Regions from separate parts of the Paenibacillus sp. Y412MC10 genome, predicted to be linked through region 4. Evidence: riboswitches for the same ligand, from Rfam matches in the RefSeq annotation. Region 4 holds a riboswitch; each other region holds the start of a gene.
The links. A riboswitch is a leader RNA that binds a small molecule or an ion and turns the genes downstream of it on or off. The one in region 4 is predicted to bind cyclic di-AMP.

Region 1: linked by a shared signal. The riboswitch ahead of GYMC10_RS29610 (APC family permease) and the one ahead of ehuB (ectoine/hydroxyectoine ABC transporter substrate-binding protein EhuB) in region 4 are both predicted to bind cyclic di-AMP.
Region 2: linked by a shared signal. The riboswitch ahead of GYMC10_RS00490 (C40 family peptidase) and the one ahead of ehuB (ectoine/hydroxyectoine ABC transporter substrate-binding protein EhuB) in region 4 are both predicted to bind cyclic di-AMP.
Region 3: linked by a shared signal. The riboswitch ahead of GYMC10_RS02235 (hypothetical protein) and the one ahead of ehuB (ectoine/hydroxyectoine ABC transporter substrate-binding protein EhuB) in region 4 are both predicted to bind cyclic di-AMP.

What each region holds. Positions count from the first base shown of each region.
Region 1 covers NC_013406.1:6,688,891-6,694,086, reverse strand. Annotated here, with positions in the region: gene GYMC10_RS29610 (APC family permease) at 1-1,763, opposite strand, end outside; cyclic di-AMP (ydaO/yuaA leader) riboswitch at 1,930-2,124, opposite strand; gene GYMC10_RS29605 (molybdopterin-dependent oxidoreductase) at 2,581-4,659, shown strand; gene GYMC10_RS29600 (ABC transporter permease) at 5,011-5,196, shown strand, end outside.
Region 2 covers NC_013406.1:99,165-104,360, reverse strand. Annotated here, with positions in the region: gene GYMC10_RS00500 (M1 family metallopeptidase) at 1-214, shown strand, start outside; gene GYMC10_RS00495 (hypothetical protein) at 226-1,053, shown strand; cyclic di-AMP (ydaO/yuaA leader) riboswitch at 1,400-1,535, shown strand; gene GYMC10_RS00490 (C40 family peptidase) at 1,540-2,013, shown strand; gene GYMC10_RS00485 (GNAT family N-acetyltransferase) at 2,518-3,018, shown strand; gene GYMC10_RS00480 (c-type cytochrome) at 3,180-3,536, shown strand; gene GYMC10_RS00475 (4a-hydroxytetrahydrobiopterin dehydratase) at 3,637-3,951, opposite strand; gene GYMC10_RS00470 (hypothetical protein) at 4,059-4,352, opposite strand; gene motA (flagellar motor stator protein MotA) at 4,544-5,196, shown strand, end outside.
Region 3 covers NC_013406.1:521,770-526,965, forward strand. Annotated here, with positions in the region: gene pruA (L-glutamate gamma-semialdehyde dehydrogenase) at 1-740, opposite strand, end outside; gene GYMC10_RS02225 (proline dehydrogenase family protein) at 937-1,857, shown strand; gene GYMC10_RS02230 (hypothetical protein) at 2,007-2,468, opposite strand; cyclic di-AMP (ydaO/yuaA leader) riboswitch at 2,605-2,777, opposite strand; cyclic di-AMP (ydaO/yuaA leader) riboswitch at 3,320-3,488, shown strand; gene GYMC10_RS02235 (hypothetical protein) at 3,618-4,028, shown strand; gene GYMC10_RS33250 (potassium-transporting ATPase subunit F) at 4,187-4,255, shown strand; gene kdpA (potassium-transporting ATPase subunit KdpA) at 4,286-5,196, shown strand, end outside.
Region 4 covers NC_013406.1:6,350,750-6,355,945, reverse strand. Annotated here, with positions in the region: gene GYMC10_RS28085 (ring-cleaving dioxygenase) at 219-1,172, shown strand; gene GYMC10_RS28080 (flavin reductase family protein) at 1,169-1,780, shown strand; gene GYMC10_RS28075 (SDR family NAD(P)-dependent oxidoreductase) at 1,963-2,706, shown strand; cyclic di-AMP (ydaO/yuaA leader) riboswitch at 3,076-3,222, shown strand; gene ehuB (ectoine/hydroxyectoine ABC transporter substrate-binding protein EhuB) at 3,577-4,431, shown strand; gene ehuC (ectoine/hydroxyectoine ABC transporter permease subunit EhuC) at 4,433-5,086, shown strand; gene ehuD (ectoine/hydroxyectoine ABC transporter permease subunit EhuD) at 5,090-5,196, shown strand, end outside.

The DNA.
Region 1 (5,196 bases), 340 kb from region 4:
CGGATGAGCAGGCTGGATTGATTGTGCAGGAAATTATGCCAGCCCTTCTTGGGGATGAACTGCGGAATGACGACGGTAACCTGATAGTCGGATTCGCTGGCCTTGCGCTGCACGGTATCGATGAATTTCGTCAGCGGCTGAATGATGCTCCGATAAGGCGAGTGCAGCGTCACCAGCCGGATGTCCGGCTGCCACTTTTTCCATTTTTCCTGGAAGGCGACTTCCTCCTCCCGCTCGAACGGCACGTACACCGCGATGATTTGGCCCGCTCCCAGCGATTTGGCGTAATTCAGCGAGTTCTCCACCACATGCGTGATTCCTGCCACAGGCAGGATGATGACATTCCCCTCAATCGGCTTAACCGGCTCGCAAGTCGTAATCCGGAGCTGGTCCGCTACCGCCTCGTAATGCTTGCGGATCCGGGTGAAAATCCAGATGATCAGCGGCAGGAATATCAGCACGGTCCACACCTGGGCGAATTTCGTAAAGAAGAAGATCATGGTCACGATAAAGCTGATGCATGCGCCGGTGGTGTTAATGATCAGCTTGACGATCCAGCCTTCAGGCTTTTCCCGAATCCATTTCACCATCATCCCCGTCTGGGAGAGGGTAAACGGGATAAACACGCCGACGGCATACAGCGGAATCAGATGCTCGGTTTTGCCTTCAAAAGCCAGCAGCAGCAGAATGGAGAAAAATCCAAGAATAATGATTCCGTTCGAGTATCCCAGACGGTCGCCGCGGACGGTGAACATTCTAGGAATGAACTTATCCTTCGCCAGATTGACGGCCAGCAGGGGAAAAGCGGAATACCCCGTGTTGGCGGCGAGGATCAGAATTAAGGCCGTTGTCCCTTGTATGAAGTAATAAAGCGCATTTCGCCCGAAGGTATGCTCGGCAATTTGGGAAACGACCGTGACTTGTTCGCTGGGACTGACCCCATAGTAATAAGCCAGGAAAACGATGCCCGAAAATAACAGGGCCAGCAGCGATCCCATCGCCACCAGAGTTTTGGCGGCGTTATTCGGGGCCGGGTCTTTGAAATTCGGAATGGCATTGGAAATCGCCTCCACGCCGGTCAGGGCGGAGCTGCCCGAGGCAAATGCGCGCAGGAGCAGGAACAAGCTCAGCCCGGCTACGGGCGTGCCGATCGGCGTATGAAGCTCCGGAGACGCATGGCCTGTGGCAATGTTGAATATCCCTACCCCGATCAGGATAAATAACGCAAGCACGAACAGGTAAACCGGATAAGCCAATATGGAGGCCGACTCCGTAACTCCTCTTAAATTCAATACGGTCAAGCATAGAACGAACACGATGGAGATCGGCAGATTATAGGCGTGTAATTCCGGAAAAGCCGACGTGATCGCATCCGTCCCGGCCGACACGCTGACCGAAACCGTCAGGATATAGTCCACGAGCAAGGAACCGCCGGCCACCAGCCCCGGGTACATGCCCAAATTCCGTTTGGACACGACATATGCGCCGCCGCCGTGCGGATAGGAGAAAATAATTTGTCTGTACGACAGGATAAGTGCCAGCAATAAGACCAGGACGCCGACGGCAATCGGTATGGAATACCAATAGGCAGCTGCCCCTACGGTCATCAACACAATGAGGATTTGTTCCGGGCCATAGGCCACGGACGATAGCGCATCGGATGACAGGATGGCCAGCGCCTTGGTTTTATTCAGCTTTTGTTCGCCTAATTCCGTTGATTTAAGCGGTCTTCCGATGAGGAAGCGCTTGATTGAGGATAACATGGTTGTTTTTCACCGCCGCTTAAGATTAAGTTCATGGTAGAAGCTCCCGGAACGGACTTCTATCGGTGTTTTTTATATGCTGGACATAGGAACGGTCACCATGCCTATGCTGATTTTTGGCAAACAAAAAACACAGGTTAGAACCCTGTGTTTGATCACAAGTTCACAACCCTCCCGATCAACGCTGACGAGGTTAGCTGTCGGATTCGGGCGGTGAGAGTCGCCCTACCTGATTCCATCGCGGCGTACGTACGCGACGCATCAGGATTCACCCCATAGTATGGTTGAAGGATCCTATAGGTATCCCTCCATACGGTTGGTTCCCCCGCTTTCCATCATGGAAATTAAGCGAATGTCATGTGAATATGAAGAATGTTTTCGAAGCTGAATAGTATATTACGCCTGCTCCAATCGTTTGTAAAACATCCTCCAACGATCATTCGAACAGAATTATTTATAAAAAATGACAGATAAGCGCTTACATAAAGACGTGGCTTTGACAGGCTTTTTATTTTGCATGTTTACTGCGAAAATCACGAGTTTCTATAATATGGAGGATTAGGAGTGGGGAACAAATTCGCCATGCCGGTCTCGGGGGAGGAGACACTGGCATGGCGAATTTTTTTGGGAGTGGTCCATGATTCGGCAAGGAAGAGAAAGGGTCTGGTTTCCTCTTCTTTGCTCTTGATAGGAATATACCCGGGGGGGAGAAAAGTGAATCACCTGATTAGAAAAAAATGTATGACTTTACTGGAACCCCGATTTTCTTTTAAGATAAAGGGATATGATGCAGCCGAGCATAGGGGGGAAGTACGAAATGACTCAAGCGATGATTCATCAGGAAAACGGCGTATTTCCGGCGGTATGTCCGTTGGATTGTCCCGATACATGCGGCCTGCTGCTGCATAAAGAGAACGGAAAAATCGTCAAGGTGACCGGTAATCCGGAGCATCCGATTACGCAGGGAGCCATCTGCAATAAAGTCCGTAATATGGCACACCGGGTGTATCATCCGGAACGCGTGCTCTATCCGCTGCGAAGAGTAGGTCCCAAGGGTGAGGGCGCCTTCGAGCGGATCAGCTGGGACGAAGCCATTCAGGAGATTGCCGGACGCTATAAGGGCTTGATCGAGGAATACGGCTCCGAGAGCATCCTGCCCTACAGCTTCTACGGCAATATGGGGATATTGAGCGTCGACGGCATGGACCGCAGATTCTTCAACAGGCTGGGTGCCAGCCGCCTGAAGCAGTCGATCTGCAATTCCGCGGGCAATGAGGGCTGGAAATCCGTGATGGGGTTTAATGGGGGAACCGTTCCGGAGGACACCGTACGAGCCGACGTCATCCTCGTCTGGGGCGGCAACATCGTCAGCACCAATATGCACCAGATGGTGATTGCAGAGAAAGCGCGCAAAGCCGGTGCCAAGGTCGTTGTGATCGATGTCCACAAGAACCAGACGGGGCAATGGGCCGACTGGTTCATTCCGCTGTATCCAGGCACGGATGCGGCGCTGGCCGTCGGTCTCATGCACATCATGTTCCGCGACGGCATGGTGAATGAGGAATTTCTCCGGAAGTATACGATTGGCCATGAAGCCTTGCGCGAGCACGTCAAAGAATACACGCCGGAGCACGTTTCTTCCATTACCGGCATCTCGATCGAGGATATCGAGAAATTGGCCGAGCTCTACGGCCGGGCCGATACCTCCTACATCCATATCGGCAACGGACTTCAGCATCACGACAACGGCGGCTTGACGGTGCGAAGCATTGCCGCGCTTCCCGCATTGACCGGACAATGGCTGAAGCGGGGCGGAGGGGCCGCCAAGTCGAACGGCGGTTACAACAGCATGGATAGCGACGCGCTTGAGCGTCCCGATCTCCGGCCGAATCCCGAAGCGCGCACGATTAACATGAACCGGATCGGCGAAGCGCTTGCCATGACCGAACAGCCGATTAAGTCGCTCTTCGTTTATTGCAGCAATCCGCTGGTTGTGGCTCCCGATACCGAGCGGGTCAGGGAAGGGTTTGCACGGGAAGATCTGTTTACGGTTGTGCATGACCTGTTTATGACGGATACGGCCAAGTATGCCGATATCGTGCTCCCGGCAACCTCTTCGTTCGAGAATACGGACCTGTACGCTTCCTACTGGCATCAGTACGTTCAGCTGCAGGAGCCGGTCATTCCGGCACTTGGGGAAAGCAAGGGCAACGTAGAGCTGTTCTCCTTGCTGGGACGGGCTATGGGATTCCAGGAACCGGCTTTTCATGAGACCGAGGAAGAGATGATCGCAAGAGCGCTCGACTTCCCGGATAACCCTTATCTAAACGGCGTCACGCTGGACAAGCTGAGGGAACACCGCCATGTGAAGCTCGATATGACGCCGCTTGACACGTATCTGGATCGTTTGCCGACACCTTCGGGACGCATCGAGTTATACTCTGCGCAGCTGGAGGAAGCAGGTCTGCCGCCCCTTCCGACCTACGTGCCGCTGAAGGAAGGATATGACGGGGTAAGGCGCGGCCGCGGGCACCAATACCCGCTCATGTTCATTTCGCCGCCGAACCATAACTTCCTGAACTCGACCTTTGCGAACGTGGAGAAGCATCAGAAGCTGGAGAAGGAGCCGGCCCTGCAGATTCACCCGGCGGATGCCGAGGAACGCGGGCTCCAGGACGGCGAGATGGTCATCGTATATAATGACCGCGGAACCTATGAAGTCCGGGCGAAGGTGACGGATAAAATGCTGCCGGGCACCGTAGTCAGCCAAGGCCTGTGGTGGGAAGGCGAGGGCCGCAAGCAGCGCGCCAATGCCCTTACGCCGGACAGGCTGTCCGACTTGGGTGAAGGGGCTACCTTCTTCTCGACGGTGGTCGAGGTGAAGCGGAAGCAATAAAGCGATAGACCCATCCTAGGCAGACGGATGGCCCAAGGACAGATGACGCAGAAGAGGCCCCCTCAGGGGGCTTCTTTTTTGTATAGTGCACGTGAAACAAAAAGGCCTGTAAGATCCCCGGATCTTACAGGCCTTTTTCATTGCCGGCATTTCTTATACTTTTTGCGGAACTGTCAATAGCCAGAATCCGTCCGAAGTATCAAAAATCGCGTGTTTGTTATATAGTTTCACACATTTGTCAAAGGTAGAATGTCCTTAAGCCCGCAGCATAGCGGTAATCGGCCCACCAGTTCATGTGAACGGGGCAAATGCTAAAAGCACGAATGAATTTAGATAGATGGGAGGAAGAAAATGTCCCCAACCGCACCGAAACCGCAGCCTGAAGGGCTGTCTTCGAAAGGTAAGGTTTACAGCCGGAGCTTCCTGAGGCGCTTGATGAAGCAATGGGATGCCCAGCTGATGGTCATTCCGGGCATCATCCTCGTCTTGATCTTTTCTTATCTGCCCATGTACGGGGTGCTGACAGGTTTTATGGAC
Region 2 (5,196 bases), 870 kb from region 4:
AACCTGGAGCGGCAAGGACGGAAAAGTTACGTACACCCTGGAGTACAGCACCCCGCTCGCCTGGGCCATGGTTGATCCGAAATACTCCATCGTTCTGGAGAATAGACACATCAATAACTATATGAAGGCAGGAATGGATCCGAAGGTGGTCACACGCTGGAATCTCAGTATTACCAAGCTTGTGGAGACGTTGTTCGGCAGCCTGTCATGGTGAGGGGGGAGCACATGAAAAGTTATGCAGGCCAAGGGTGGATCAGTGTTAAAGACCAATTATACGTCTCCATTCTGCTGTTCTTGTACCGCATGCTGTGGGGATATTGCCTGTACCGGCTTGTAAAATCGGCAGTCGTCCCCCTGCTGATGCGGTATCCGGATTCTGCCCCTAACGAGCTTAGTCGCCTGTTATTCTTCTACGAGGGCGAGATGAGTCTATCGTTAAGCGGCACGGTCCATACCTATGGTTGGCTTCTGGCCGCTCTGCTCCTGATCCGGATGGTATGTACCCCGCTCATTCGGGCAGGCATCTTCTATAACCTCCACCAGGAGGCTAAGGGCGAGCGCGGATTATTCTTCTTCACCGGCATGCAGAAGCTATGGAAGCCCGTTACGGTATTTTATCTGATCGAACTTGTTCTTACCTTTGTGCCCGGATACTGGATTCTGCCCAAAATCCTTCCGATCCTGCTGAACGGGATCCATGAGCCGGTTATGCTGCTTCATGCGCTGCCTCATGCAGCCGGCTGGTTTCTGTACGCCTATCTGATTCGCCTGTTATTGCTCTATATGCAATTCGGCCGTACGGACAATTCCGGCATGATCAGCTCCGTTCTTGCGCTCTTCCGCCGACTGGGCACGGCTGTGCTGTTATCCCTTACCGTTGGCGGATCGGCCTGCGTCATTCTTTTGCTCCTGAGCTCGGCATCGCTCTTCTGGGCGGGATTGATCGGCTTGATTATTCAGCAAGCCTCTTATTTTCTAAATGGACTCTTCCAAATTTGGGTAATTTCCGCCCAATATCATTTGTGGCGGGATTCTTCTTCGCAGCATGCCTAATCGTTACATTTCGTTACCATCATATGATAAACAAGCTCGTAAATATGCTGTAATCGGAAGCGACACATTTCTCTCTCGGACTTGATTTTACAAAGAATAGAAGCTCATTTTTCCTCAATATTACATTTTCCGATGGCCAAGTTACAAAAAAACCTGATCCCGCATGACGGGGACAGGTTTTTTTGTATAAAAATGAGCTTTCCTCATTTGCCAAATTGTTAATACTCTGCTAAAATAACGAATATGTTAGTAACAACTTTGTCATCTTTACTGTAACTTTTTGCTGGAACTATGTAATTTCGTTAAGCATGTTGGAACGTCAGACGTCTATGAATGGGTTCATCAACATTTTAAGGAGCCGAATTCCCATGATTGGGAAGCGGGGGATCCGTTTTGGGTGAATTGATCTCGCAAGAGAGGGATCATAGGGGACCTTCAACCGAACCCTTAAGCTAACCTCGCAGGCAATGGAAGGAGCTTTTTGCTTTGAAAAAGAAGTTAACGGCCATTTCTCTAGGCCTGGCCCTCGCACTCACATTAGGGACCGGAAGCGCTTTCGCCGATTCCAAATTAAATACTGCAATCAAACCAGCCATTGGTGTCTCTTATAAAACAGGTGGAACCACAACGAATGGTTTTGACTGCTCCGGATTCACCAGCTATATCTACAAGAAACTTGGTCTTAGCCTGCCGCGCACGTCTGGAGCTCAATACAAAGTCGGTACGGCCGTAGCCAAGAGCAAGCTGAAAGCTGGCGATCTCGTGTTCTTCAACACATCCGGCAGAGGTGTATCTCATGTGGGTATTTATGTTGGGGGCGGCAAATTCGCTCATTCCTCATCCTCGCGCGGTGTCATCATCAGTCCGCTGAGCCAGAGCTATTACGCCAATCGATACGTAGGTGCTAAGCGAGTCATGAGTCAGTCTACGTACAAGTCTGTAGCTGTGAACTACAATTAATTACTGGAACTTCATTGATTTATCCTTTACAAGAAGCCCTGGGTGTATGAGATTGTGCCGATCTCATCCAGCGGCTTTTTCTTTTGTCTGCTCTGTGTATACCTTTATAACGTTTGGGACAACGAAAAAGTTCCCACTTTTCGAGAAAAAAAGAAAATTATTATGCGATTCACTTCGCCCCCTCATGTCGTTGCATCTTCTACCCTTTATATACCCTCCTCTCCCTTCATTAAACACCCTAATGGAAAAATATTGATTTTATTTTCTGAGGACTACTACGAGCAGCGGTACGTAGGTGCCGAGCGCATCATGAGCAATGATCAGTATGAAAAGTCGACCGGAGAATCCTCCTAAGCTTCGATGTCTTATCCTCGTCCTGCCCATACATATCCGTTTGCCCGTCAAAGGAGACCTACTTCTCTTGGACGGGCTTTTTGATGCGGCTAGAATGTTTGAGAAATGGGGTATAATTTAATTTGTAATTATGACAGGGGGACTTTGCCAATGGATGCAGCACCGATTTCATTTCATACGGTGGTCATGCGTGAAGAGCACGCGAAAGAAATATGCGCCTGGACCTATCCTCCTCCCTATAACATTTACGGTTTTCTTCCCTGGGAGCAGATGAAGGGGCTTGAGATCGAGTTTGGGGATCCCGACATCCGCCGGGAGCAGTACATTTCGATTTTGGATGAACGGAAGACGCTATGGGGATTTGCCCAACTGTTTCCGATGCATGAGGTTACGCGAATCGGGCTGGGCATGCGGCCTGATTGGTGCGGGCGGGGAATGGGTAAACGGTTTATGCAGACGATTGTCCGGGAAGCGAGGCGGAGGCGGCCTGCCGATGAGATCGACCTGGAGGTAATGACCTGGAATGAACGTGCGATCCGCGCGTACGAAAAGGCGGGCTTTCATATCACCGATACGTATGAGCGCCTTACGCCGACGGGAAACGCCCTTTTCCACTGCATGGTGTATGAGCCTCCGGCAAATGAGGAATAGTAATCTTTGTCTATATGAAAAGGCACAATTTTGTGTACTTTTTATGAAGGTGCGCGGTATAGTTGCTTTTTTTGTCACAACTGGCTATGCTGTCTATGGATGTTGGTTTATAATGGAGACAAGTGCAAAAGTGCAGTATACATAGAAGGGACGATATGACGATGCAAAAATGGATCATGAGCGGATTGTTCTTCGTCGCATGTGCGTTGGCTATTGCGCTGATGTTTACGCTCCCAGGCAAGGAACAGGTAGCTCAGGAAGAGAAGCCGACTATGCCGGAAGTGACTCTGGATGCTGCCGCAGCGGAAGCCACACTGAAAGCAAGCTGCATCAGCTGTCATGGTGACCAACTTCAAGGCGGCGCTGGACCGGCTTTGAATCAAGTAGGCGGACACATGGATGCGGACGCGATCTTCAACGTTGTAACCAAAGGCCGTAAGGGTATGCCTTCCTTTAAGGATCAACTTAAGCCTGAAGAAATCGCAAACATCGCGCTGTACCTTGCTGAGAAAAAATAAATCAGCTTATACGCAAAACACGCTTGAACCTGGAGAACCTCCCGGCGCAAGCGTGTTTTTACATATTGGGGAGCTATGACCGGATGGATCCGACTCCCGTCTATTGTCCCGTCTTGCCGTCCTTGGAACGGCTTTTCTCATAGGCCTCGTTAAACTGCTGTGCTTCCTTAATATCCACAGCCGTAATGCCGCCGTCGTCCCAGGAAGTGAGACGCAGCGTAACGACTTTATAATCTATGGTGATATAGGGGTGATGTCCGAAAGCTTCCGAAATAGCTGCCACTTCATCAACAAAAGCGATTCCCTTCATGAAGGAGGAGAAGGTATACTTCCTGACGATCCATCTCCCTTGTTCAAATTCCCAACCCTCAAGCTTTTCCAGATGAGCCTCTACTTCTTGCTGCGTATAAAGCATCTTTTATCTTCCTCCCCGAAAAAAACCTATCGTAAAGCCGACTGACACGTGTATGGGCTTCTGTCATCTATTCTATTCTGCCCTGTTTCCGTTGATAACTGGAGTGATTACACAAGAGCCACAATGGCCAACTCTTCTTCACCGATCAAAATATGTATTCGATGGTTATTCTGGTCATGCATGACCACGCCGCTGCCGACGCTAATCACCGGCTCCGTGCCCAGCGCATAGAACAAATCCTCCGCCAGCGCCTCATGAACCTCATTCCGCTCGGCTTCGCCCAGATTGCCCCAATCCTCCGCTTCCATTTCAAAGAAAACGTAGCTGTCGGAAATTCGCCCGACGGCTTCGGTCAACTCCGCGAGGATTTCGCCGTAATCCCTTCCGTGCTTCACACCCATCTCAATCACTCCTTTCCTTACCGTACTAAGCTTCGTTTCCCTTCCTTCCATTATACCGGAAATTACAACTAAAAAAAAAAGCCCGACCTGACGATAAATAGGATAACGCCCCACAAAAGGGGCCCGGTTCTCCATGAGAGCCGTTCTGACGAATGGATTCGTTATTTTATTTCTCACGGATGAGGTGTGGTATGGAAATTTCAACAATTATAGGCTTAATCATCGGTATCGTCGCGGTACTGGTGGGCATGATTCTTAAAGGTGCCTCCCTTCTCGCTTTGTATAACCCGGCAGCCTATCTAATCATTCTTGGCGGTACGGCAGCAACTTTATTCATCGGATTTCCGTTATCCGAGCTGAAAAAGATTCCGAAGCTGGTCAAAATGACCTTCGTGAAACAGAATCTGATGGACAAGACGGACATGATCAAGCTGTTCATGGAATGGGCTTCGATTACGCGCCGTGAAGGTCTGCTGGCTCTGGAAACCAAAGTGGATGAGATCGATGACAGCTTCCTGCGTAACGGAATGCGCATGATTATCGACGGCAACGATCAGGAATTCGTACGCGATGTATTGATGGAAGATATCAACGCCACGGAAGAGCGCCATCGTTCCGGCTCGCTGATCTTCTCCCAGGCCGGCATGTATGCACCTTCCCTCGGGGTACTCGGAGCCGTTATCGGTTTGATCGCTGCACTATCCCATATGGAAGACATGGGCGAGCTTGCCCATGCCATCGGGGCTGCGTTTATCGCTACCCTGCTCGGTATCTTCACCGGTTATGTCATCTGTCACCCGATTGCGAACAAACTCAAGCGCCTATCCAAGCGCGAGGTTGAAAT
Region 3 (5,196 bases), 1.3 Mb from region 4:
TCCACCAAATAGTCGCCCACTTCCTGACCCGGACCAGGCAGGAAGTTAACGACACCCGGAGGCAGGCTGACTTCTTCCAGAAGCTGCACGAATTTGGCGGCTATGACCGGGGTGGTGCTCGCCGGTTTCAGCACAACGGTGTTGCCGGAGACGATGGCCGCCGTGGTCATACCGGCCATAATCGCGAGCGGGAAGTTCCAAGGCGGAATGACGATGCCGACGCCAAGCGGGATGTAATCGAGATGATTCTCTTCCTCCTCGTGGACCGTCAGCGGCTGGGGCGCGCTCAGGCGCTGCATTTCGCGTGCATAGAACTCCATGAAATCGATCGCTTCGGCCGTATCCGCGTCCGCTTCGGCACGCGTCTTGCCGGCTTCGAGGGTCATCAGCGCGGAGAACTCGAGCTTGCGCCGCCGCATGATTGCCGCGGCCTTGAACAGGTAGCGTGCCCGCTCGTTCGCCTCGGTGTGCTTCCACGTCTCAAAGGTACGCGCCGCCGTCTGAATGGCTTGCTCGGCAAGCTTAGTATCCGCTTGGGACACGACGCCGATGACTTGGCGTTTGCGCGACGGATTGACCGACTTAGCGGTACGTTCCGTATGGATTTTGGCACCGCCGATAACCAAGGGGTACGATTGGCCAAGCTCGGCTTCGACCCCGGATAACGCCGCATCGTATAACTTGTTGTTCCACTCGTTGTTGAAGTCCATAAATGGTTCGTTCCGAAAAGGTGCTCGCATGGGGAGGCCCCTCCTTAACATGATATGAATCGAAGCTTCAGGCCAATGGTCCAGCTGCGGATCGTCATGGTGGCATGGTTAGGATCTCCTGGTGAAAACCTCTATTTAAATATGTATGTCTCCCTGCATGCCGTCATGATTTTTGCATATGAGTTAGATAGAGTCATTTTGGTTACCTTGCAAAGGGGGCGCGCGCATGGACGGAACCGAGCTTTACCGTAAAGTGATCCTGACGGTGTCCGGCAATAAACTCGTGAAATGGCTGTCGATCAAGTACGGCCGGAAATTGGCTGGCCGATTCATTGCCGGCGATACCTTGGATGAGGCGCTGGACGAAATCGAGAGGCTGAACGCGAAAGGCATTCTCGTTACGCTGGATCATTTGGGGGAGGGCATTACGACGCTGGATGAAGCGGCCGGGTACCGAGAGGAATATTTGAAGCTGGTGGAAGGGATTGGGAGGCGCGAAGTGCAATCGAACGTATCCTTGAAACCGACGCAGATGGGCATGGCCCTGGACCCCGAGAAGGCTTACGAAAACATCAGGTCGGTGGTAAGAAAGGCTAAAGAGCACCGCAACTTCGTTCGCCTGGACATGGAGGATTCGCCGTATACCCAGGCAACCATCGATATGACGCTCCGCCTTCATAAGGAGGGGCTGACCAATGTGGGGACCGTGATGCAGGCCTACTTGTTCCGTACGGAGGAGGACGTGAAGAATCTGTTAAGGGCCGGCGTTAATTTACGGCTAGTAAAGGGCGCGTACAAAGAGCCGGGAACCATCGCCTTTCAGCAGAAGCGGGAGGTCATTGACAACTACAAGAAATTGGTCAAAATGCATTTCGACCAAGGGGCCTACGTCGCGATTGCCTCGCATGACGACAACATCATCGACTGGGTGAAGGTATTTGCCGAGCAGAGCCGCATAGACAAACAGGACTATGAATTTCAGATGCTGTATGGACTGCGGATGAACGATCAAGCAGCGCTTGCGCAGGACGGCTACCGTATCCGGTGTTATATGCCCTATGGAACGATGTGGTACCCGTATTTCACCCGGAGGCTGGCAGAGAAGCCGGCCAATCTGATGATGGTGCTCAAAAATATGTTCAAGTGAGCGGGATCCGATTGCAGAACCCCGTCAAAATGCCTGATGAAATAAGTGGCTTTTTGACGGGGTTCTTCATGGTTTCAAAAAACATCAGGCTGCTTAGAAGTGCCCAATCCAAAGGAAACGGGGATAGTAGCTCTCTGTAGCTGCTGCCCCTAGAAATGATAATACGCCTCCGAGCAATCCATCAGGAAGGAACGCTCCAGCGGCAGACTGCCTAACCGCTTCCGGCTAATGTGCTGATGCTGATTGGCCTCTAAATCGGCGAGGGCCGATACCGCCAACAGCATCCGTACGGATCCCCATTGCTGCTTTTGGACATAGCGAATGGCTTCCATCACGTGCATGCCTCTCAGCCTTGAGAATACGGATGCCCAGCGAACCAGATCCGCAAACTCTCTTGTGCTGGGCAGCGCATATTCGGCATACCCGGATGCGTTTTTACAGCTGATTTTGAACAAGCCGCAGTTCCTGCTGTGATCGCTCCAGGGGATAAAACGTTCGGCCGAACCCCGGTCGAAACGAAATATCTCCATATGGCGGATAGTCTCTTCACCTAATGCAGGCACTGCGGTTTCGATGACGGGTGTAAGCGCTGCCTCGATGAGTTTCGTCATGATATGATCTACGCTCCTTTATAAGAATGTTATATGCACGGCAAATAGGCCTGGTGAGCAGAGAAACCCCGCTCTCCAGGCCTATTTATGGTTAGAGCCCCAATTCCGGCGGCCGCTATGCCAAAGCTTGGATGGTATTCTCTCTCAACAACGCGCCTACGAGGTTAGCTGACGGATTCGGACTGAGAGCACCCTACCACTGGGCCCTTCGATCCTAGGCGCAGCGGATTCACCCCATTCACCAATCGAAGACTGGTGACTTTGGTTCCCCCGTCTCCCGGTCTGTCGGGAGCTCGGCGTATAACGTGTTTCGAATAGATGGATGAATCATACGCCGGAGGAAACGAAAAGTAAATGACCGTATGGGACGAATAGATTCCGAAATGTGATGAAAACGGTAAAAGAAAACGCGTACAATCGGCCGTGTCATCTATTATCGTGGCAAAATCTCGGTATCTCGTTGGATTGCGATAAATAAGAGAAAACAAGAGAAATACATAGTATAGAGCAGTATACGGAAGATAAAGACGAAATACTGCTTGGTTCCTGTTCGACATAACGCCAGATGTGTTTTTGCTCACATTTACATCCTGCAGGGCCGGACGTATGATACGAACTATGAATTGACGGTTATCAACGACCAAGGCATACGGGCAGCCGTTCCATGAAGGTAAAGGCAGTGTGAGAGCTGCGCCTGGCGCTTTATGGATCGAATCTTAGGAGAAGGCACCATGGGCCTTGCTGAGATTTGAAGGTAGAGGCGACTCTCACCGCGTGAACCTCCTGTTGCTGTGCTGTTATGCCCAGTCTGGATGACAAGTCAATGGCTAATAGAATAACATGCTACTCGTTTTTAATTTTCGCTGAGTCCTTGAATGGAAAAGGAACGGGGGAACCAGTCGGGAGATGAACCTGATCTCTCTGGGGTGAATCCTGTAGACAAGATAACGGTCTATGGGTAGGGCGACTCTCACGCCCGAATCCGTCAGCTAACCTCGTAAGCGTATCGAGAGAGGCAACGATTGTCGTGGACTTGGGCCACGGTGTATTTCACCGTGGCCTGTAAGAAGCCTGCGGGAAGAGTTCTTCTCTTTCCGCAGGCTTCTTTGTTGTTGCCTTCTCTTTCTGACCTTAGGAGGAGAAACGAAGATGGAGAAACCACAGGAATTCATCCTGGTATCCGCGCCGAACAAGGCCGGGGAGGAATTCGTCCGCCAGCTGATTCACAAACGTGTTCCGTTTGCGGCCATAGCCAACAACCGGGCTGAGCAGCAGAGGCTGCGAGAACTGGGCTGCAGACCCATCATTTTGATTGATACAAGAGACGAGCAGACCTGGATCATTCCCGAGTTTCCCGTCAGCAAGGTGTTTCTGTTCGAAAGCAGCTTGAATCTGTGCTGCCGCTATTTACGGATCTGCCGGACATGGACCTCGGAGTCGATTTACGTGATCACCCATTCCGGCAATCCGCGCTTGATATACAAAGGGCTGGGTGCCGATGTGGTGCTTCATACGAATCATCATCAGGTGTCCTTTCTGATGGCATCCGTAATGAGCTAAGCGTTTGGACTGACGCCACAAGAGTTAGGGGAGGTTACATTCATGCAGGATTTAGTTATGGTGCTCATTTTGGGAGGAACCTACGGACTGCTCATGCTGTTTATGTCCTGGTGCGGGCGCGTGGTTTCGGAACCGGAGGCTGATCAGCCGTGATGATCATGTTGATATTCACGATTTTTATTTTTCTCTATTTGATTTATGCGCTGATTCACCCTGAAAAATTCTAGGGAAACGGCTGAAGGAGGAAGGCATTCGTCATGGGCATTTTACAAATTGCCATCGTTATACTCGTTCTGGTGCTGCTGGTCAAGCCGCTGGGAACTTATCTATATCAGGTGTTTCGTTATGAAAGCAATGGAACGGACAGATGGTTCTCCTGGGCGGAGAAACGGATCTTTGCTCTGATCGGCTTAAAAGAACGCAAGGGGATGACATGGAAAGGATATGCCGTCAGCTTTGTGTTAACGAATATCGTGCTGGTTGCGGCGGGCTACTTGATTCTGCGGCTGCAGAAAGTGCTGCCGTTGAACCCGAGCGGTATCGGCCATATGGAACCAACCTTGTCGTTCAATACGATTATCAGCTTTATGACCAATACGAATCTTCAGCATTACAGCGGCGAGTCGGGATTGTCTTATCTGGCCCAGATGGCCGTCATTACGATGATGATGTTTACGTCCGCAGCGACCGGGCTGTGCGTGGCGATTGCTTTTATCCGGGCGGTGACCAGCAAGGGCACGACCGTCGGCAACTTTTTTGAGGACTTCGTTAAGGCGCATACCCGTGTATTCATTCCGGCTGCTTTCATCATTGCGATGGTACTGGTGGCGCTGCAGGTGCCGCAGACCCTGAAGCCTACGCTCAGCGTCACGACGCTGGAAGGAAGCGAGCAGCAAATAGCGGTGGGCCCGGTGGCTGCGCTCGAATCGATCAAGCATCTGGGCACCAATGGGGGCGGTTTTATGGGGGCCAACTCGGCGCATCCGTTCGAGAACCCGTCCCCGCTGACCAATGTGATCGAGATTCTGTCCATGTGGAGTCTTGGGGCGGCGCTTCCTTACACATTTGGTTTGTTCGCGAAGAGCCGCAAGCAGGGATGGATCATATTCTCGGTAATGATGACCTTGTTTATCGGCTTCCTGTCCTTGAACTATGCTGCGGAAACCAA
Region 4 (5,196 bases):
AAGCCGCCCAAGAGCGAGGAATCGTTCTTGGCGGCTTTTTATATATTTGGGGTGCACAGGAGCTTGACAACGATAAGAAAATTATATAATCTTAAAATAAAGATATTAAATTTAAAGATTATTTAATTATTTATGGTTTATGGCTCATCCATCATGCAAAACGGATCATGAACGGAAATAAAGGGTTTCGACACGAAACGGTGAGGGAGAGATGGGATATGACATTACATACGGCAGGCATTCATCATATTACCGCTTATGCGCAGGATCCGCAGAAGAACGTTGATTTTTATACAGGCGTGCTAGGACTCAGAATGGTAAAGAAGACCGTGAATTACGATGCGCCCGAGGTATATCATCTGTATTTCGGGGATGAGGGAGGACAACCCGGAACGATCATCACTTTCTTCCCTTCCTCCGCTTCGCGAAGAGGGCTGCGTGGAGGAGGACAGGCAGGATATACGACCTTTGCGGTTCCTGTAGGGGCCCTGCCTTATTGGGAACAGCGGCTGCGGAGCTTTGGCGTTCCCGTCATGAAGGCTTTCCGGTTTAACGAACAATATCTTCAATTCTCCGATCGGGACGGGCTTTCGCTAGAGTTGGTGGAGCGGGAAGGCGGTCCGAATAACAGCTGGTCCGTGGACGATATAACTCCGGATACAGCCATTAAGGGATTCGGCGGCGCGGTTCTGTTCAGCAGCAAATGGGAGGAAACGAAGAAGGCGCTGGAGAACGTCATGGGACTGACCTACATTGGAGAGGACGTCAATTATGCCCGGTTTCAAGCTGCGGGCCCCTTCGGCAACGTGATTGATCTGCCGATGCGGGATATTCCTTTGGGAGCCGGAGGTGCCGGAACGACCCATCATATCGCATGGCGGGCCCAAAATGATGAGGAGCACGGCAAATGGCATGAATGGGTGAAGGAGCAGGGATTTCGCCCTACGGATATCAGGAACCGTAACTATTTCAAAGCGTTATATTTCAGGGAACGTGGGGGGATCCTGTTTGAGATCGCAACCGATCCGCCCGGATTTACGGTGGACGAAGACCTGCACTCGCTGGGGGAACAATTAAAGCTTCCTGCCTGGTTCGAACCGGAGCGTGCCCGAATCGAGCAGGGGTTGGAGCCTATACAAGTCAAAAATACTGGAGAGGGGCAACTCAAGTGATATCCATTGACCCGAATACCCAAAGCGAACGGGACACATACAAGCTGCTGATTGGAAGCGTCGTTCCGCGTCCGGTCGCTTTCGTTACGACATTATCGGCGGATGGCGTGCTGAATGCGGCGCCGTTCAGTTACTTTTCCATTGTGTCGAGCAATCCCCCTTTGCTGTCGGTTTCCGTTCAGCGAAAGAACAGTGCACCTAAGGACACGGCGAGAAATGCCATGCAGAGCGGCGAGCTTGTCATCCACATCGTGGATGAAGATACCGTTGCAGCCGTGAACGAAACGGCGGCGAATCTGCCTCCGGACGAAAGTGAGCTTGACCGAACCCGTTTAACCCCGGTCGTTAGTGACGTTGTAAAGGTTCCCGGCGTTCTGCAATCCAAGATCCGCATGGAATGCGTGCTGGAGCAGGTCGTCACGTTGGATGGCGCGGATCAGCTGCCTGCCGCTGATCTATTGATTGCCCGCGTCGTCCGATTTCACGTGTCCGAGGAGCTCTACGAGCATGGCCGGATTGACGCATCGAAGTTGAAACCTGTGAGCCGCATGGCAGGAAATATCTATTCGACCCTGGGAGAGATGTTTACGATTGAGCGTCCGGTCTGACAGGGCTTGAGCTTGAATAGGGTTATTGCTTTGCGACTATTTTTAGCGAACATTCTTTTTCTTCGATAGGTTGCTGGTCATTCATTAGGAAACGGGGTATTGGAATATCATGGTCGGTATTTGCCTATTCTACATGAATGGATAGCCGGTTGATGAATTTACAACATAGGAGTGATCAACGCATGAAATTTGATTCCAAGGTTGTCATCGTGACGGGGGGCGCCAGCGGGATTGGCGAAGCGGCAGTCAGACTTTTTGCAAAAGAGGGAGCCAAGGTCGTTATCGCGGATTATTCCGACCAGGGCCAAGCGGTTTCCGACGAATTGAGAGGAGCCGGCTTTGAAGCGCTGTTCGTCAAAACGGATGTAACCCAAGAGCAGGAAGTCACGAATATGGTGAATCAGACGGTGCAGCATTTTGGCCGTGTCGATGTATTGTTTGCCAACGCAGGCATTGCCCATGATGCTCCTGCCGATCAGTTAACGATGGATAACTGGCAGAGAACGATTAATATTAATCTGACAGGGGTCTTCCTGTGCGATAAATATGTTATTCAGCAAATGCTGTCCCAAGGAACCGGAGGGGCAATCGTAAACTGCGGCTCGATCCATAGCCATGTCGGAAAAGCAGGGGTAACCGCCTATGCTTCGGCCAAGGGAGGCGTCAAGCTGTTAACCCAGTCGCTCAGCGCAGACTATGCCTCCAAAGGAATCCGAATCAATGCCGTGTGTCCGGGATATATCGATACGCCGCTGATCAAGGGAAGAACGGAAGCGATCACGCAGCACCTGGTCGGCCTTCATCCGATGGGCCGTTTGGGACAGCCGGAAGAAGTGGCCAAAGCCGTGTTGTTCCTCGCCAGTGAAGATGCCTCCTTCATTACGGGCACGAGCCTGCTGGTGGATGGCGGCTATACCGCGGTATGATGAGAAAAGCCCTGATGCTAAGCATCGGGGCTTTTTTTCAAGTCATTCCAGGCGTTGTTATCAGACTTATTATGGAGTGTTTCAAAAATTTTTTTTCGGTCCCGTATTTCATACGGGCAGACTTCCTGATCCGGGGCTCATTCATGGCATAAAACATATATGGCATGAACGATTTCCGCAAGACCCGTCAAATGCCTGCTATATAGCGGAAAATGGAGCATGGATTCCATGACCAATCCGGTGTATGGACAGCCTTAAATAAAGTGTTCAAAAGGCTCAATATTCTCGTTGCAAAAACGGTGTTTTTTACTTCTGAATTTCCAGAAAAAGCGGTTAAAGGGGTTTGACTTTTCCTGAGCTTCCCTTTATCATGAACACACGCTTAGTTTCCGGCATACATATTCCGGAAAGCGGGGGAACCAGTTTCACCAGGGGCGAGTCACTTGGAATTCACGAGTGTAGGGTACCATCTTACCCGAGTCCGTCAGCTAACCTCGTCAGCAGTGGATGGGTCTTGCATACATAATGGATGTTCATACAAAAGGCCCTTTATTCTCTATAGGGGCCTTTTCTCTATTTTTTGACCCCCTGCTGGCGGAGCTATGTCTAGATCCCCTGTTTGGTGGTCTTTTTGCATTCTGTTACGGAGGAGGGGCAGCGCCTGCAATTGTGGAACGAATTGAATCAGTCAGACGGCATTGGGTCAAAGCGTGCAAGGAAGCGGATGAATCATCTTCCCTGAAGCCTCGTCCCATGCACGGGTATCTGAATGTCTATTTATCCAAGTTAACACATGTGCTAACACGGATAATTTCGTCATGCCGTTTTTTTAAGAAAGTGAAAAGCTATTACGAAAGGTTGTGGAAGGTTTTGAAGAAAGTGGTTGTGCTGGTGTTGTCCGTGATGATGGTGGTATTGCTCGCGGCTTGCGGCGACAAAGGAAGTACGCTGGATCGAGCCATTGAGCAGGGATATATCACCGTAGGGTTTGCGAACGAGAAACCGTATGCCTACAAAGAAGCCAATGGGGAGCTCACGGGCGAAGCGGTTGAGATTGCCCGCGTTATTCTGGAGCGTCTTGGCATCAAGGAGATGAGAGGGGAGCTAACGGAATTCGGTTCGCTGGTCGCCGGATTGCAGGCCGATCGGTTTGATCTGATCACGGCAGGCATGTTCATTAATCCGGACCGCTGCTCTGCCGTCCTGTTCGCGAATCCGGAGTACAGCATCGGGGAAGCCCTTGCGGTAAAGCAAGGGAATCCGATGGAACTTGGAAGCTATGAGGACATTGCCAAGAATGAGCAGGCCAAGGTGGCCGTCATGACCGGTGCGGTCGAAATCGGCTACATGGAGAAGTCGGGCATTCCTGCGGACCGGATCGTACAGGTCCCTGACCAGGCTTCGGCGATTAGCGCCCTCCAGGCCGATCGGGTGCAGGCGATTACCATGACGGGGCCGTCCCTGCAGGCGATGCTGGATTCAGCCAGCGACGACAGCATCGAACGCGTGGCTGATTTCGAGCAGCCGGTCATCGACGGCGAAAGCGTTCGCGGTTACGGGGCTACGGCTTTCCGCCAAGCGGATACCGAGTTCCAGGAGGCTTATAATGCCGAGCTTGAAAAGATGAAGGAGTCGGGCGAGCTGCTGGAAATTTTGCAAGAGTTCGGGTTCACGGAAGAAGAGCTCCCGGGTGAGATGACAGCCGCTGCGCTCTGCGGGGAATAGTATGCCGAATTCTTGGATCGATTTTCTTCCGACGCTGCTCAAAGGAGCAGAGATCACGATTATCGTCGCGTTCTTTTCAGCCATCCTGGCTATCGCGATGTCCTTTGCAGCCGGATTGTGCCGGCTGTCGAAGCTCTGGATCGTCCGCACGGCGACGGCCGTGTACGTCGAAATCTTTCGGGGAACCTCCTTGCTGGTGCAGCTCTTCTGGTTGTATTTTGCCCTTCCGTTCATCGGCATCGAGCTTCCGAAAATGCTGGCGGCGATTCTCGCGATCGGACTTAACTTCGGCGCATACGGCTCCGAGATTGTTCGCAGCGCGGTGCTGGCCGTTCCGAAAGGACAGTGGGAAGCTGCCGTGGCGCTTAATATGAAGCCTTGGCAGAGGCTGTGGAACGTTATACTGCCCCAAGCATCCCTGCGAATGCTTCCCCCGTTCGGGAATCAACTTGTGGAACTCATCAAATCCACCTCGCTCGTTTATTTCATCACGATGGCGGATTTAACGTATCAGGCGATGGTGCTCCGCAACAATTACATCTCCTGGACGACCGAGATTCTGGTGCTGCTGCTCTTCATGTATTTTGTCATCGCCACGCTCGTCTCGATGGCGGTTCGACTGCTGGAGCGCAAACTGACCGCGGGGAGGCTGTAGCGGATGTGGGATTGGAAATATGTGTTTGAAATACTGCCGCAGCTTCTGAGCGCATTAAAAATGACGGTATGGGTCACGCTCTGTGCTTTTGTGGTGGCATTGATTATCGG